Linked DNA regions of Spiractinospora alimapuensis. The protein of the gene in region 1 binds, or shares a complex with, the protein of each later gene. Links are inferred from orthologs where the notes say so. Each region holds a gene or a part of one and is shown on either strand. Other genes may lie near its edges.

Evidence for each region.
Region 2: the proteins of J4H86_RS26810 (region 1) and trxA are in contact, whole or in part, in an NMR structure (PDB 2IPA), measured with the Bacillus subtilis proteins. The link is inferred for Spiractinospora alimapuensis from one-to-one orthologs.

What each region holds. Positions count from the first base shown.
Region 1 is NZ_CP072467.1:5,777,021-5,784,423, forward strand. What follows is about bases 2,152-5,019. They hold J4H86_RS26810 (arsenate reductase ArsC), read right to left. Parts: upstream 3,860-5,019; coding sequence 3,443-3,859; downstream 2,152-3,442. Other genes in these bases: J4H86_RS26795 (DUF3052 domain-containing protein), read left to right, coding at 2,152-2,428; J4H86_RS26800 (peroxiredoxin), read left to right, coding at 2,511-2,981; J4H86_RS26815 (ArsR/SmtB family transcription factor), read left to right, coding at 3,945-4,250; arsB (ACR3 family arsenite efflux transporter), read left to right, coding at 4,250-5,019. Outside these bases: J4H86_RS26785 (DUF7800 domain-containing protein), read right to left, coding at 1-1,294; J4H86_RS26790 (YjbQ family protein), read left to right, coding at 1,413-1,826; more of J4H86_RS26795, read left to right, coding at 1,997-2,151; more of arsB, read left to right, coding at 5,020-5,332; J4H86_RS26825 (flavin-containing monooxygenase), read right to left, coding at 5,396-6,439; J4H86_RS26830 (MFS transporter), read right to left, coding at 6,500-7,403. UniProt on the Bacillus subtilis protein: Catalyzes the reduction of arsenate [As(V)] to arsenite [As(III)]. In vitro, can dephosphorylate para-nitrophenyl phosphate (pNPP).
Region 2 is NZ_CP072467.1:3,566,547-3,573,805, forward strand. Bases 1,602-4,325 are described here. They hold trxA (thioredoxin), read right to left. Parts: upstream 3,264-4,325; coding sequence 2,940-3,263; downstream 1,602-2,939. Other genes in these bases: J4H86_RS16555 (ParB/RepB/Spo0J family partition protein), read left to right, coding at 1,675-2,496; trxB (thioredoxin-disulfide reductase), read right to left, coding at 3,294-4,226. Also shown: 16S rRNA (guanine(527)-N(7))-methyltransferase RsmG, read left to right, coding at 1-378; J4H86_RS16550 (ParA family protein), read left to right, coding at 651-1,556; J4H86_RS16570 (zf-HC2 domain-containing protein), read right to left, coding at 4,374-5,354; RNA polymerase sigma factor SigM, read right to left, coding at 5,351-5,974; J4H86_RS16580 (protein kinase family protein), read right to left, coding at 5,980-7,259. UniProt on the Bacillus subtilis protein: Participates in various redox reactions through the reversible oxidation of its active center dithiol to a disulfide and catalyzes dithiol-disulfide exchange reactions.

The DNA.
Region 1 (7,403 bases):
CGATCCCGCGCATGGCTGCCCCCCACCGGCCCGCGCACACGGCCTCACTCCACGCCTCGAGGTTGTGCACCCCACGGGGGAGGAGGAACGGCAGCGAGCAGGCGACGACGACGTGGTCGACGTCGCCGGTGAGGTTCTCGTCGATCCAGGCCGAGCCCCGCGTCCCCAGCATGTCGCGGTCGGAGTCGTCCGCCACCCGTCGTGAGCAGCGGGTGTCGACCATCAGTACCCGCGTGCCGCCGAGGTCCAGGCGGAAACTCCAGAGGTAGCTCTCCGGCGACTGGTCCGCCCGCCACGCGAACTCGTCCAGGGCCGGCCCGGCGTCCGCCGGGGTGGCCTCGTCGGGCGTGGCGGTGTCTGACGCCGGGTCGGTGGGCCCGGGGGAGTCGCTGGCGGCGACGTCGAGGGTCACGTCGTTTGAGGGGCCGAGGACCGCCGCCACCGCGGGGTCCGCGGCGCGGTCCCGTGCGGTCAGGTTGCCCAGGTGCTGGTACACCCAGTAGGCCCCGATCCCCGAGGTGATCCGATCCCGCCACCATGGAGAGGCCGCGATCTTCCGACGCCAGGCGCCGGAGGTGTTCCAGTCGTCGCGGATGTCGTGGTCGTCGAACATCATCAGCGTGGGCACGGTGGACAACAGCCACCGCACGTCCGGCGCGGTCCACGCACGGCGGTACAGCTCGGCGTACTCGTCGAAGGACACGACCTCGTCCGCGGGCGCGTGTATGGCGCTGGAACGCCCGGAGGCGGCCTCGATGCGTCGGGCCCGCAGTTCGGCCGCCATGTCCGCCTGGAGTTCGTCGGCATAGACCTGGTCGCCGAGAAGGAGCATCACCGACGGCTCGTCGGGCACGGCCCCACCGTGGTCCCGTCGACGCCGCGCCAGACGCCGGGCGTAGGCGAGGAGCATGTCCGGGCCGTGCACGGCGTCCGCCTCCACCGTGTGGGCCGCTGTCGTCAGGCAGGACCCGAACAGGACGCGCGTCGGCGTCGCCGGGTCCAGAGTGCGCAGAAGGCTGGGCGGTGCGTCGCCGCCGGGCAGGGGCCAGACACTCACACCGTCCACGGAAACGCGGTAGGGCAGCGCGCTCCCCGGCGACAACCCCTCCACATCGACGAGCGCGAAGTGATGCCCGTGCACGGTGAACGTCCGAGCGTCCGCCCGGACCTCAGGTCCGCCCTCGTGTCCCGCGGCGACGGTGACAGTGCCCGGCGAGCTGGTCTCGACCCACACCGTCGCGGTGGACGCGCTGACACGGCGCAGCACCGGGCCGGCGCGCAACTCGACACTCACGGATTCTCACTCCTCGTTCCGGCCTGCGGGTGCCGTCCTCCGCCCACGAATACCGTACGGAGTTCCGACGCACCAGCGGGGGGTTGCGGCCGGAGCCGGCCGGGGTAACGGTAGCCGTATGCGCACGACACTGTTGGACATATCCACCGGAGGCGACGACACGGTCGTCGACATCACCCACCTCTGTGCCCAGTTCGCCGCGGAGGCGGGTGGGGACGGACTGCTCCACGTCTTCGTCCCCCACGCCACCGCCGGTATCGCCATCATCGAGATCGGCGCCGGATCCGACGACGACCTGCTCGCCGCCCTGGGCGACCTTCTTCCAGCCGACGACCGATGGCGACACCGCCACGGATCACCGGGCCACGGACGAAGCCACGTGCTGCCCGCGCTCGTCCCGCCATATGCCACGATTCCGGTGATCGCGGGACAGTTGGCCCTGGGCACATGGCAAAGTGTTTCCATCGTCGACATCAATGTCGACAACCCGCACCGAAACGTGCGTCTGTCGTTCTTGACCAGCGCCGGTTAAGGAGTAGGAGTGGTACTCACACACGCGGCCCCCAGCGCGTTGACGAACGTGCCCGGAGCATGTGAACTTAACCGACAACGGCGGGTGGTCGTCGATACGGTCACCACAAGGATGCCGTCGGTGGTCCCGCACCCGTGCGGGCCAGTTCTGGGCTATGGAGGAGGACTTTCGTGAGCTCGACCGCGGGTCAGGCGCGCAGTGAGAACAGCCTGGCCGATCAGCTCGGTTTCAAACCGGGTCAGGTGGTGCAGGAGATCGCGTTCGACGATGACGTGGACGAGGAGCTTCGCGCGTCGATCGTGAAGAGCACCGGGAATGAGCTCGTCGACGAGGACTATGGGGACGTCGTCGACGTCGTGTTGCTCTGGTGGCGTAGCGATGAGGAGGATGACCTCGCCGACGCACTGATGGACGCGTTGACCATGGTCGAGGGCGGGGGAGCGATCTGGGTCCTGACGCCCAAACCGGGGCGGGAGGGCCACGTCGCGCCGAGCGACGTCACCGAGGCGGCGGGAACCGCCGGCCTGTCCCAGACCTCCGCGGTGAACGCCGGTCAGGACTGGTCAGGGACCCGGCTCATCGTGCCCAAGTCCAAGCGTTAGTCTTCCCACGAGCTCCCGGATGCCCCGCCCGCGCGGGGCATCCGAGGGCTGCCCGAATCCCGAATGAGAGGCCTGTGCACTGATGAGCAGCGGGACGCCGATCGAGATCGGCCAGAAGGCCCCCGACTTCGAGCTGGCCAACCAACACGGCGAGAAGGTGCGCCTGTCCGACTTCCAGGGCAAGCACAACGTCGTCGTGGTCTTCTACCCCCTCGCGTTCTCCGGCGTCTGCGGTAACGAGCTGTGCGAACTCCGTGACGGCATCGCGGAGTTCGAGAACGACAAGGTGCGGCTGCTGACCATCTCCGTCGACTCCGTACACGCCCACCGCGCCTGGGCCGACCAGGAGAAGCTGGAGTACCCCCTCCTCAGCGACTTCTGGCCCCACGGCGCGGTGGCGCAGTCCTACGGAGTCTTCGACGAAGAACGAGGCGTCGCCGTGCGCGGCACCTTCCTCATCGACACCACCGGCGTCGTCCAGTGGAAGGTCGTCAACCCCCTCTCCGAGGCCCGCAGCCTCGAGGACTACCGCAAGGCGATCGAAGCCCTGTAACCCCAACGGCTCGGGGCAAACGCCCCGAGCCACACGGTAGTATCCACAAAGTCAGGGCGCATAGCTCAGTTGGTCAGAGCATCCGGCTTACAACCGGAAGGTCACAGGTTCGAGTCCTGTTGCGCCCACAATGCCCTGTGCGCTGGGCTTCGCAGATGGGCATGTAACTGATGCGAACCTCAGTGCAGAGCGCACCGCGAGCTACAGTAACCCGGACGCCTCGTGATCACCGAGTGTGCGCATGCCCGGGCAGTGCGAGGGTAGCCGATCGGACCGATGACCCCGTCTCCGGCTTCAGAGTCACCATGTACGAGCCCTACGGAGTGCCGGAGGCTCGTCTGCGATGTGGTGGGCTCCCGAAGGGGGCAAGACCATACGTCTCTTTGCGCGTCTCCTGAGGTACGTGGACTCCGGCCCGGCGACAGCTCGCTCTGCCGCCTGATGTGGGGCGCTGGCCGTTTTCAGTGGGGGTTCGGGAGAAGTTCTCCCAGGAGTTGTGTGACGCGGTCGCGGATCTCGTCGCGGATGGGGCGGATGGCTTCGATGTGGTGTCCGGCGGGGTCGGGGAGGTCCCAGTCGAGGTAGCGCTTGCCGGGGAAGACGGGGCAGGTGTCGCCGCATCCCATGGTGACGCAGACGTCGGAGGCACGGACCGCGTCCGTTGTCAGGATCTTGGGGTGCTGGTCGGTGAGGTCGATGCCGACCTCGGCCATGGCGGCCACGACGGCCGGGTTGAGTTCCTCGGCGGGTGTCGAGCCGGCGGAGCGGACCTCGACCTGTCCCTCGGACAGGTGGTGTAACCACGCGGCGGCCATTTGGGAGCGTCCGGCGTTGTGGACGCAGACGAATAGGACGGATGGTGTGGCGGTGTAGGTCACTGTGGCGTCCCGAGGGTTGATCGTGGAGCGGCGTACAGGTCTGACGTATCAGCATCCGATGATGCGATAATATCAGCGCATGTTGATGTCAGTGAATGCTGATTTGTTGAAGGTGTTGTCCGACCCCTTGCGCCTGCGGATCGTGGGTTTGCTCGCGCGCGAGACGTTGTGTACTACGCATCTGGTGGCGGAGACGGGTGCGAGTCAGACGAACCTGTCCAACCACCTGCGCATGCTGCGGGACGCGGGTGTGGTGGAGACCGAGCCGTGTGGGCGGTTCACGTACTACCGCCTGTGTCCCGAGGTTCTGGACGGGGTGTCGCGGCAGTTGGCGGCGTTGGCTGAGACTGCGCGCACCGTGGGTGCCGGGGAGAACAGGCGGGCGTGCTGATGGTGCGCTCGCAGGAGGCGTCCCCCGCTGGTGCCGGGTCGGTCGCCGCGAAGATGTCGGTGCTCGACCGATTCCTGGCGGTGTGGATCCTGCTCGCCATGGCGGTCGGTCTGGGACTGGGTCGGGTGGTCCCGGGTTTGGACGAGTTTCTGGCCTCGTTGGAGGTCGGTGGTATCTCGCTGCCCATCGCCGTTGGCCTGTTGGTGATGATGTACCCGGTCCTGGCCAAGGTCCGCTACGACCGTTTGGACACCGTCACCCGCGACCGCCGGCTGCTGGTTTCCTCTCTGGTCATCAACTGGCTCGTGGGGCCCGCCGTCATGTTCGCGCTGGCGTGGATCTTCCTCGCCGATCTCCCCGAGTACCGAACCGGCCTGATCATCGTTGGCCTGGCGCGGTGCATCGCCATGGTCATCATCTGGAACGACCTCGCGTGCGGGAACCGCGAGGCGGCCGCGGTGCTGGTCGCGCTGAACTCGGTCTTCCAGGTGCTCGTGTTCGGACTCCTCGGGTGGTTCTATCTGGACCTGTTGCCCGGCTGGTTGGGCCTGGACACCGGGGGGCTGGAGGTGTCGCCCTGGCTGATTGCGGTCAACGTGGTGGTGTTCCTCGGCATCCCGCTGGTCGCCGGCTTCCTGACCCGCCACGTCGGCGAGCGCAGGCTGGGGCGCGAGCGCTACGAGTCCGGATTCCTGCCACGGATCGGCCCGTGGGCCCTGTACGGGCTGTTGTTCACCATTGTCCTGCTGTTCGCCCTGCAGGGCGAGACGATCACGAGCCAGCCCCTGGACGTGGTCCGCATCGCCGTCCCGTTGCTGGCCTACTTCGTGATCATGTGGTTCGGTACATTCGCCTTCGGTAAGGCCGCCAGGATGAGCTACGACCGGACGACCACGCTGGCCTTCACCGCGGCGGGCAACAACTTCGAGTTGGCCATCGCGGTGGCGATCGCGACCTTCGGTGTCACCTCGGGGCAGGCGCTGGCCGGCGTGGTCGGCCCGCTGATCGAGGTTCCCGTGCTGGTCGCCCTCGTCTACGTCTCGTTGGCCTGGCGCAAGCGATTCGCGCCCGCACGGCGCTGAGGGGGGAGACGCCAGCTACGGCGGGGAGTCGGGTCCGGCGTCCTGTGCTGCGGGAGTGGTGGGTCAGCGCCGCCGTTGGAGTCGGCGCAGGACGTGGCGGGCGTCCCGTCCGACGCCGCGCAGTGTGGCTGAGGAGAAACTGCGTTGGAACTCCAGGCCCACATACCCCAGTCCGGGCACCGTGGTGGATAGTCCCCCGTGGTGGAGCGGTTGGCCTTGGTCGTCGAGGGCGCCGGTCGTGGCGAGGTAGTCCAGGGCGGGTCGGTAACCGGTGGCGAGGAGAAGGGTGTCGATCGTCTCGACGGCGCCGTCGGACCAGGTGACCTTGTCGCCGTCGAGGTGGGTGAACATGTCGCGCCGGTCAGGGTTGCCGGTGGCGAACGCGGCGCGGTATCGGCCGTCGTCGTTGACCAGCGTGGGCCCGTTCTGCCAGATCCGGCGGAGGGGGGCGGAGTCCAGGCCGCTGCGTACGAACCACCAGTGGATGTCGCGGCCCAACGGGCGTTGGTTGGCCCACGCCACGGGCTTACGGGTGGCGAGGCTGACCTGGGCCACCTCGGCCAGTTCCGCGGCGATCTGAACCCCGGAGTTTCCCCCGCCGACGACGATCACGCGCTGGCCGGAGAAGGAGTCGGGGGAGCGGTAGGCGGCGGTGTGGAGCACCTGCCCGGAGAAAGTATCCAGGCCAAGGAGGCTGGGTGTGTGTGGCCGTGTGAATCCCCCGGTCGCGGCCACTACGGTGCGCGCCCGTACCGCGACGCCGTCGCCCGTGGTGAGGACGAATCCCTTGGGGGTGTGCTCCACGCGTTCCACGCGGTGCCCGCAGCGGATGTCGGCGTCCAGGTGGGAGGCGTAGTCACGTAGGTAGTCGAGGACCTCGTCACGGAGCGGGTATCGATCGGGGTCGCCGGGCATGGCCCGTCCGGGCAGGCCGGAGAAGCGGGCGGGGGAGAACAGGGTCAGGCTGTCGTAGTAGTCCGGCCAGGAACCCCCGGGGTGCTCGGCGGCCTCCAGCACCACGGGGTGTACTCCGTTGTGGTTGGCGGCGTGGGCCGTGGCGAGTCCTGCCTGTCCGGCGCCGATGATGGCGAGCGGTACGTGTTCCATTTCTTCCTCTTCGGCTGTGCTGGGGGCGGTGTCTTCGACACGTCGCCCCCAGCAGGTGTTCTAGGACGATTGCGACGGGGTGGGGCGGCTGGCCAGCGAGATCAGGGCGGCCAATGCACCAAGAGCCCCCAGAGCCGTGAACGCGGCCGGGTAGCCGCCCAGGGGACCGGCCAGCGCGGCGCCGGCCCAGGGTGCGAGGGCGATCGCGACCATGATCGGGGTGTGCATCACTCCGTTGAGCGTGGCGTAGCTCTGGGTTCCCCAACGATCGGTCACGGCGGTGGCCTGCAACAGGGTCAGTACTCCGCGCGCCATGCCAGCGAGGACGGAGATCACCACGAGCAGTGTCCATGGACCAGGGACGAGCCCCAGGACGATCGTCGTCACGGCACAGGCCGCCAGGACGCCCACCATGCGGGTGACCGGAGTGGTGCGTCGTTCCAGCGGGGGGTAGATCAGCCGACCGAGTACCTGACCCACGCCGCCCAGGCCGAGAATCCAGGCCGCCGTGGTGGTGTCGAATCCCCGTTCGTCCAACAACGGCACCAGGTTTACGATCACCGCGAAGACGGTCAACGAGCCGGCGGCGAGCGCGACGGTCAGGGCCCAGAAGGCCCGACTGCGTACCGCCGTACGCGCCGAAGCGGCAGCGCCCGCGGAGGCACGGCCACCGCCCCCGCTCTTCTCCCAGCCACGCGGGAGCGCGAACGCGTGTAAGGGGACGACCACGAACGCGAGCACCCCGGCCAGCGCCAGGTACGCGCCGCGCCAACCCCACATCGCCTCGAACGCCGCGGTCAACGGAGCGAAGATCGTGCTCGCCAGGCCCGCGACCAACGTGAGCACCATCAGAGCCCGAACCCGGTGGGTGGAGAACCATCCGGTCACCGCGGCGAACGCGGGTGGGTAGAACAGTCCCGCCATCGCCACGCCGGCCACCAGCCACGCCAGCGCGAACACTTCG
Region 2 (7,259 bases), 2.2 Mb from region 1 along the record:
GTGGACTTCCTTGAACTTGACAATGCTGTCGTTTGGCGCGGGCGCGCCGAGGAACAGAAGTCCGAGCTCCGCGCGGGCGTGGTCACCGCACGTGCGGTCGCCCCACTGACGCGGCTCGCACGCTGGGCCCTCCCGCTCCTGCGCCCCGGCGGGACACTGCTCGCCCTCAAGGGCGAGCAGGCCGAGGCCGAGCTGAGGGAGGCATCCATGGAGGTGGCGAAGATTCGCCCCTGCGTCTCCGAGGTGGTCCAGGCGGGTGCGGGTAAAGTCGACCCCGCCACGACAGTGATTCGGATCAAGGTCGTCGGCGAGAATGCCGGTGGGGCGGAGGCGAAGCGGAACCCCAAGGGCAGGAGACAGCGTGGACGAAAGAGGTGAGTTCACTCGTGCACAACAGTCAGCACGGTGACACCGGATTCGAAACCCCTGTTCCGCGAGGGCTGGGCGGACCCGCGGGGACGCAGACACCGTCCACGACGGCCCCCGCGGACTACCAACACCACCCCGGGTCGGCGTCCCCGGCGTCGGGTGCTTCCGGTGGGGCGGTTTCACGTGAAACGTGGGCTGATCCCGTACATGGATCCTCGGCCAGCGCGAGCCAGGGGACGCCGTTCGCGGGTGCCCCGGAGACACACGGCGCCGCGGCGTCGATGACTCCCGCGCACGGTTCCGGTGTGTCGGTCGAGGGTGGCGTGGACCTGGATACCCCGATCGCTCGGGCCGCGCGTGCGGCGATGACGGTGCGGGAGCCTGAGAGTGGCGATTGGCCGCGGCCGTCGCGGTGTCGGGTGATGAGCGTGGCGAATCAGAAGGGCGGGGTCGGTAAGACGACGACCACGGTCAACATCGCCGCCTCGCTGGCCATGCACGGCAATCGCGTCGTGGTCGTGGACCTGGATCCGCAGGGGAACGCCTCGACGGCGCTGGGGGCGGATCGTACCGAGGGTGTGCGCTCGATTTACCACTGTCTGGTCGAGGGTGAGGACCTGATCAAGGTCGCCCACCCGGTCGCCGACATCCCCAACCTGTGGTGCGTCCCCGCCACGATCGACCTCGCCGGCGCGGAGATCGAGCTGGTCTCCTTGGTGGCTCGAGAGTCTCGACTCAAGCGGGCACTGGGCGCGTACGACACCAGCGAGATCGACTACATCCTGATCGACTGCCCGCCGTCACTGGGGTTGTTGACCGTCAACGCGATGGTCGCGGCCGAGGAGGTCCTGATCCCGATCCAGTGCGAGTACTACGCACTGGAGGGTCTCGGTCAGCTGCTGCGCAACGTCGAGTTGGTGCGTACCCACCTCAATCCGGGACTGGCAATCTCCACCATCCTCCTGACGATGTACGACGGGAGGACCCGTCTGGCGTCGCAGGTTGCCGACGAGGTTCGGGAGCACTTCGGTGAGCTGGTGCTGGACACGGTGGTGCCCAGAAGCGTTCGCGTCTCCGAGGCGCCCAGCTATGGTCAGTCGGTGATGACCTACGACCCCGGGTCGACCGGCGCGGTGGCCTACATGGAGGCCGCGCGGGAGATGGCCGTGGCAGGGGCCGCTCAGTGATCGGAACTGAAGGGAGACCGCGGTGAGCCAGCGTCGGGGACTCGGTAAGGGTCTGGGGGCGCTCATTCCCCAGGGGCCGATCGAGACCGAGAGTCCGGGAGTGCCCCCCGGTGGTTCGATGGGGGCCGCGCCGGAGTATCTCGGTGCCTATCTGGCCGAGGTCGCGGTCGCGTCCGTGTCACCCAATCCGCGCCAACCGCGGCAGCACTTCGACGAGGACGCCTTGGAGGAGTTGACGGCCTCCATCGGTGAGGTCGGACTGCTTCAGCCCGTGGTGGTCCGACTCGTGGGCGAGGGCGCCTACGAACTCATCATGGGGGAGCGGCGCTGGCGTGCCAGTAAGGCCGCGGGCTTGGACACCATCCCGGCGATCGTGCGCCGCACGACCGACGACGACCTTCTGCGTGACGCCCTTCTGGAGAACCTGCACCGTCAGGAGCTCAACCCACTGGAGGAGGCGGCCGCCTACCAGCAGCTCCTGGACGACTTCGGCGCCACCCACGAGGAGCTGGCGAAGCGGATCGGCCGGTCCCGGCCGCATATCACCAACACGCTCCGGCTGCTGAACCTGTCGCCCGCGGTACAGCGACGGGTCGCGGCCGGGGTTCTGACGGCTGGCCACGCCCGTGCCCTTCTGTCGGTGGACGACTCGGAGCTTCAGTCCCACCTGGCGCAGCGGATCGTGGCCGAGGGGCTCTCCGTTCGGGCGTTGGAGGAGATCATCGCCCTGGGCATGGACGAGGGACGCAAGAAGCGCAAGGAGCGCCAGCGTCCGGACCGGGCGCCGGAGATGGACGAGTTCGCCGGCCGACTGTCCGACCTGTTGGACACTCGGGTGAAGGTGGATATGGGGCGACGCAAGGGCAAGATCGTGGTCGAGTTCGCCTCACGTGAGGACTTGGAACGCATCGTGTCGGCCATCGGTGAGCGGGGGAACTGAGCCGCTCGCCTTGACGCTTTGTCGACTCCTCGCCGTCGACGTGTCGACTTCACTATTCGTTTCCCCGTGGGGGCCGTGGTCACAGGACCACGGCCCCCACGGCGTTCGCGGGCGCGTCGGCTCTCACGGCACGGAGTCGGCGGAGCGTCCGGTGGACTGGGGGACAAATCCACACGTCGACATCTCTCCTGTCGTGAGCGGCGCATGGGCCCGGTGTGGCGGCCGGTGGGACCGGAGTGGGAGTACCCCCTGTCGTGGAGTCGTGGAGGATCAGACGTTCCCTCGAGACCTCCTGTCGTCCTGTCGTCCAGTGACTCGGCGAGTCCTGTGGGGCTCCGTGCGCTGGGGCAGACGAAAGGGGGCCCGGGAGAGTCTCCCGGGCCCCCTTCATGTCCCTTGTTTCACGTGAAACGGCGCGAGAAACGCACGCCGTACGAGGAGGGTCAGATGAAGTCCTTGAGTTCCTTCAGCATGGCCGCCTTGGGCTTGGCGCCCATGATCTGCTTGACGACCTCGCCGCCCTTGTAGACGTTCATCGTGGGGATCTGCATCACACCGTAGACCTGGGAGGTCTTCGGTTCCTTGTCGATGTTCATCTTGACGATGGTGATCTTGTCGCCGTGTTCCTGGGCGATCTGCTCGAGCACCGGAGCCACCTGGCGGCATGGGCCGCACCACTCCGCCCAGAAGTCGACGAGGACCGGCTTGTCGCTCTCCAGCACGTCCGCGTTGAAGCTGGCGTCGGTGACTTCCTTGACACTGCCCACCTTGTTACCCCTTTGCGTGTCGGCGGTTGATTAGTCGTTGAGGTCGGCGAGGAACCGCTCCGCGTCGAGCGCGGCGGAGCATCCGGTGCCGGCGGCCGTGACGGCCTGACGGTAGGAGTGGTCGACGACGTCGCCACAGGCGAACACGCCGGGCACGTTCGTCTTCGTCGTGGGGGAGTCGACGGACAGGTAGCCGTCGGCGTCAAGGTCGAGCTGGTCGGTGAACAGCTCGACCCGCGGGTCGTGGCCGACCGCGATGAAGAGACCCGTGACCTGGAGGTCACTCGTCTCGCCGGTGTTGGTGTTGCGCAGGCGCAGCGAGCTCACCTTGGTGTCGCCGAGGACCTCGGTGACCTCGGTGTCCCACAGGAAACGGATCTTCTCGTTCGCGAACGCCCGCTCCTGCATGATCTTGCTGGCGCGGAGCTGGTCGCGACGATGGATGATGGTCACCGACTTCGCGAACCGGGTGAGGAACGTCGCTTCCTCCATCGCGGTGTCGCCACCGCCGACGACGGCGATGTCCTGGTCGCGGAAGAAGAACCCGTCACACGTGGCGCACCACGAGGTGCCGCGGCCGGAGTACTCGTCCTCGCCCGGCACACCGAGCTTGCGGTGCTGCGACCCGGTGGCGACGATGACGGTTCGGGCCAGGAAGGTCTGGTCACCCGATTTGACGACTTTCGGATTCGCCGTCAAGTCGACTTCGGTGACGTCCGCGGCGCGGAGGTCGGCGCCGAAGCGCTCGGCCTGCTTGCGCATGTTGTCCATGAGATCAGGACCCAGGATCCCGTCGGGGAACCCAGGGAAGTTCTCCACATCGGTTGTGGTCATCAAAGCCCCACCCGCGGTGACTGAGCCTTCGAACACCAGGGGTCGAAGCTCCGCTCGCGCCGCGTAGACCGCGGCCGTGTATCCCGCGGGTCCGGAACCAATGATGATCACGTTACGCACGTCACTCACGCTGGCCGGCCCCTCTGCAGTGGTCACATCGCTGTGCTGGTCTCAAAGTCGTTCAGTACCAACAGATGGTAGGGGCAGGCCATTCCCGCCGGGGCCATGTCCCTGGTGAGGGCATGACCACGACGGGAACGAGCGTCGTCGACGCGCCTAGGGCGCGGACACCGTGCCCGAGTCGAGCGCTTCCGCGGAACCGGAGTCCGCCGCGCCACAGGTGTCGGCGACGACTCGGTAGTGAAACTCCTCGGTGGACTCCGGTGGGAGTCCGGCGCTGTCGACCAGGACCCAGGCCGTCACGCCCTCATACTCCGCGAGGTCGACGAGGAAGGGATGACTGCCGCCTTCCTCAACAACCTGTGCGGTGCAGGCCGCGAGGGCCTCAGGCTCGGCCTGGGCGGCCGGAGGCGCGTCCGTGGTGTCCGCGTCGCCGGCAGGGTCCTCCTCCAGTGGCACAGAGTCAATGAGTTGTGACACCTGGGAGTCGATCGCGTCCGCGGTATAGGCGGTCCCGCTCTCCACGGAGGCCTTGTACGGCTGGGCGATCTCCGGGTCGTCCTGTGGAGCCGGTTCGGCCACCGCTGGTCCCTCGGCCGACTTGTCGGCGAGTACGGAGTTGAGGACGGCGATACCACCGCCGACGACGAACACCGCGGCCGCCGCGGCCACGAGCATCGGAGTCCACCGACTGAACCGGGTCTTGTGCGTCAGGTGCAGCACCTGCGCCGATCCGGTGTCCTCTCCGTCCGACGGAGGCGTGCCACCGTCGGAACCGGACCTCCCCCGGGCGAACTCCGCGGCCAGGCGCTCGTCGAGGGCCTGCGCGGTGGACGGGGGCAGGGAGGGGAGATGGTCGGTGGTGAGCGTCGCCGAGGCGTCGTCCACCTGTTTGAGGAACACGTCACCCAATGGTGGGCTGGGCGACGTACGAAGCAGCGATGCGGTCTCCTCCAGCCCCGAGAGCGCCGCGTCACACTCCGCGCACTCGGCGATGTGGGAACGCATCACAGCCGCGTCATCCTCCTCGAGCGCTCCTTCGTGGTACAGAGCGATAAGAAGCATGCTCGCGTCTTCTTCGTCCAGCGGCTCCTCGACATAGCGTCCGAGGGCCACGGACTCGACGTGCGACGTCACGATCCCTTGCCACCTCCTCCGTGAGATGTGACGTCTGAGGGAGGCTGTCGGTTCCTGAGATGCTGCAGATAGGGCAGAAGTCGGGACCTACCGCGCGCACACCGACTCTTCACCGTGCCCGGAGCGATCGCGAGAATTGTCGCCGCCTCGTCAACGCGATATCCCAACATGTCGACAAGGATGAGAGCGTGCCGCTGCTCCTCGGGGAGCTGCCTCAGGGCGTCGTGGACGTCGATCGACGCGTCGCTGGAGGAAGCGGGGTCGTTCGGCGTCCCACGCGTGTGCTCGTGCGCCAGGAGGTCCAGGTTCGCTCCGTCCCCGGACGGGTAGTGGGGCCGGACCATCTTGCGTCGCAGCCGGTCGTTGCAGGCGTTGATGACGATCCTGTGCAGCCATGTGGTGACCGCCGAGTCGCCACGGAAGCGGTGCGCCGCCCGGAACGCCGACAGGAAGGCGTCCTGCAGCGCGTCGGACGCCTCCTCGGGGTCGCCCAGGACACGGATCGCGACCGCCCACATGCGGGCGCGGTGTCGACGAACGAGCTCACCGAAGGCGCGTTCGTCACCCTGCCGATGCTGTTCGAGGAGCTCGGGGTCTGACAGGTCGGGAGGTTCAGTCAGCGCGTTCACGGGGTTCCACGCAGCTCCAGGTCATTAATCGTGGCGCGGTACTTCGAGCCGTCCGAGGCCAGCTCGGTGAACCACACGACGACGTAGCGTCCTTCGGCGGGCTCATCCAGCGTAATGGCGGTCTCACCACTCGCCCCAGTGTCGGAGTGGACACTGGTTAGTGCCCCCAGGTCGGCCTCGTCACCGACGAGCAGCTCGTAGGAGGTGGCTCCGTCACCGAGGTGCAGGTCGGCTTCGTTGATCTCCACCGTGTCCCCCATGTCGACAAGGAGACCCACGCCGTCCTTGAGGTTGCCCAGTTGGGCGCTCGTGTAGCCCTGGGTGTTCCACTGTGTGCTCGGGTCGCCGTCGATGGCGAGGTCGGCCTTGTCGCCGTGTTCGTCACCGTCGCCCTGTGGGTCGAAGCCGTCGGCACTCGCCGGTTGCAGGACCTCGAACTCCTCGCTCGCCTCGTCCTCCGTGTCCTCCGGCTCTTCGCTCACGGCGGGACCGTAGTCGTTCCACTGGCTGCCGAGTGACCAGGCGCCGAGGACGACGGCGACGAGTACCAGGAGCCCGACGGCCGCCACGGCGATTCGAGGGGTCATCGATCGTCGCTCGGCGTTCGCGCGACGACCACCCCCACCGGAGGACGGGTGCGCCCCACCCGACGGTGCCGCCGCGTTGGAGGGAGATCCCACGGCCGTCGCGGCCGCCGCGGGGGCGGGAGGCGCGGGTGGGGACGCGGGCAATGGCATGACCCGCGGGAGCGCGGCCAGTGCGTCGGCGACCTCGCGGGGGTTGCGCAGTGGCGCCCCACTGCGTCCGCCGTCCTGGAAAGCGGACCGACGGACGATGTCGTTGGCGGCCTCGGGGATCCCGGCCCGGACCTGGCCTGGATCACACGGGGCGCCGGCCACGATGGGAGCGGGACGTAGACCGTGGTTTCCCTCACCGGGCCACAACGCCGTGAGCGCCGCGTACAGCAGACGACCCAGGCCAATGGCGTCGGCCAGCTCGGGATCCTCGGTGGAGATCCCGTGGAGGGCGGCGTCCACGCACACACCGGTGATCTTCACCGAGCCGCCGGCGGTCCAGATGAGCTTGCGAGGGGTGAGGCACACGTGGTGCAGGCCGGCGGCGCCGGCGGCGGCCAGCGCCTCGGCGGCCTCACCGACGAGGCCTGTGGCCCACTCCGACTCACGCGGTCCCTGCGCGAGTAGATCGGTCAGGGTCTGCCCGGCGATCCACTCCTCGACGACGTAGGGCTGTGCGCCACGGTCGTCGGCGTCGAAGA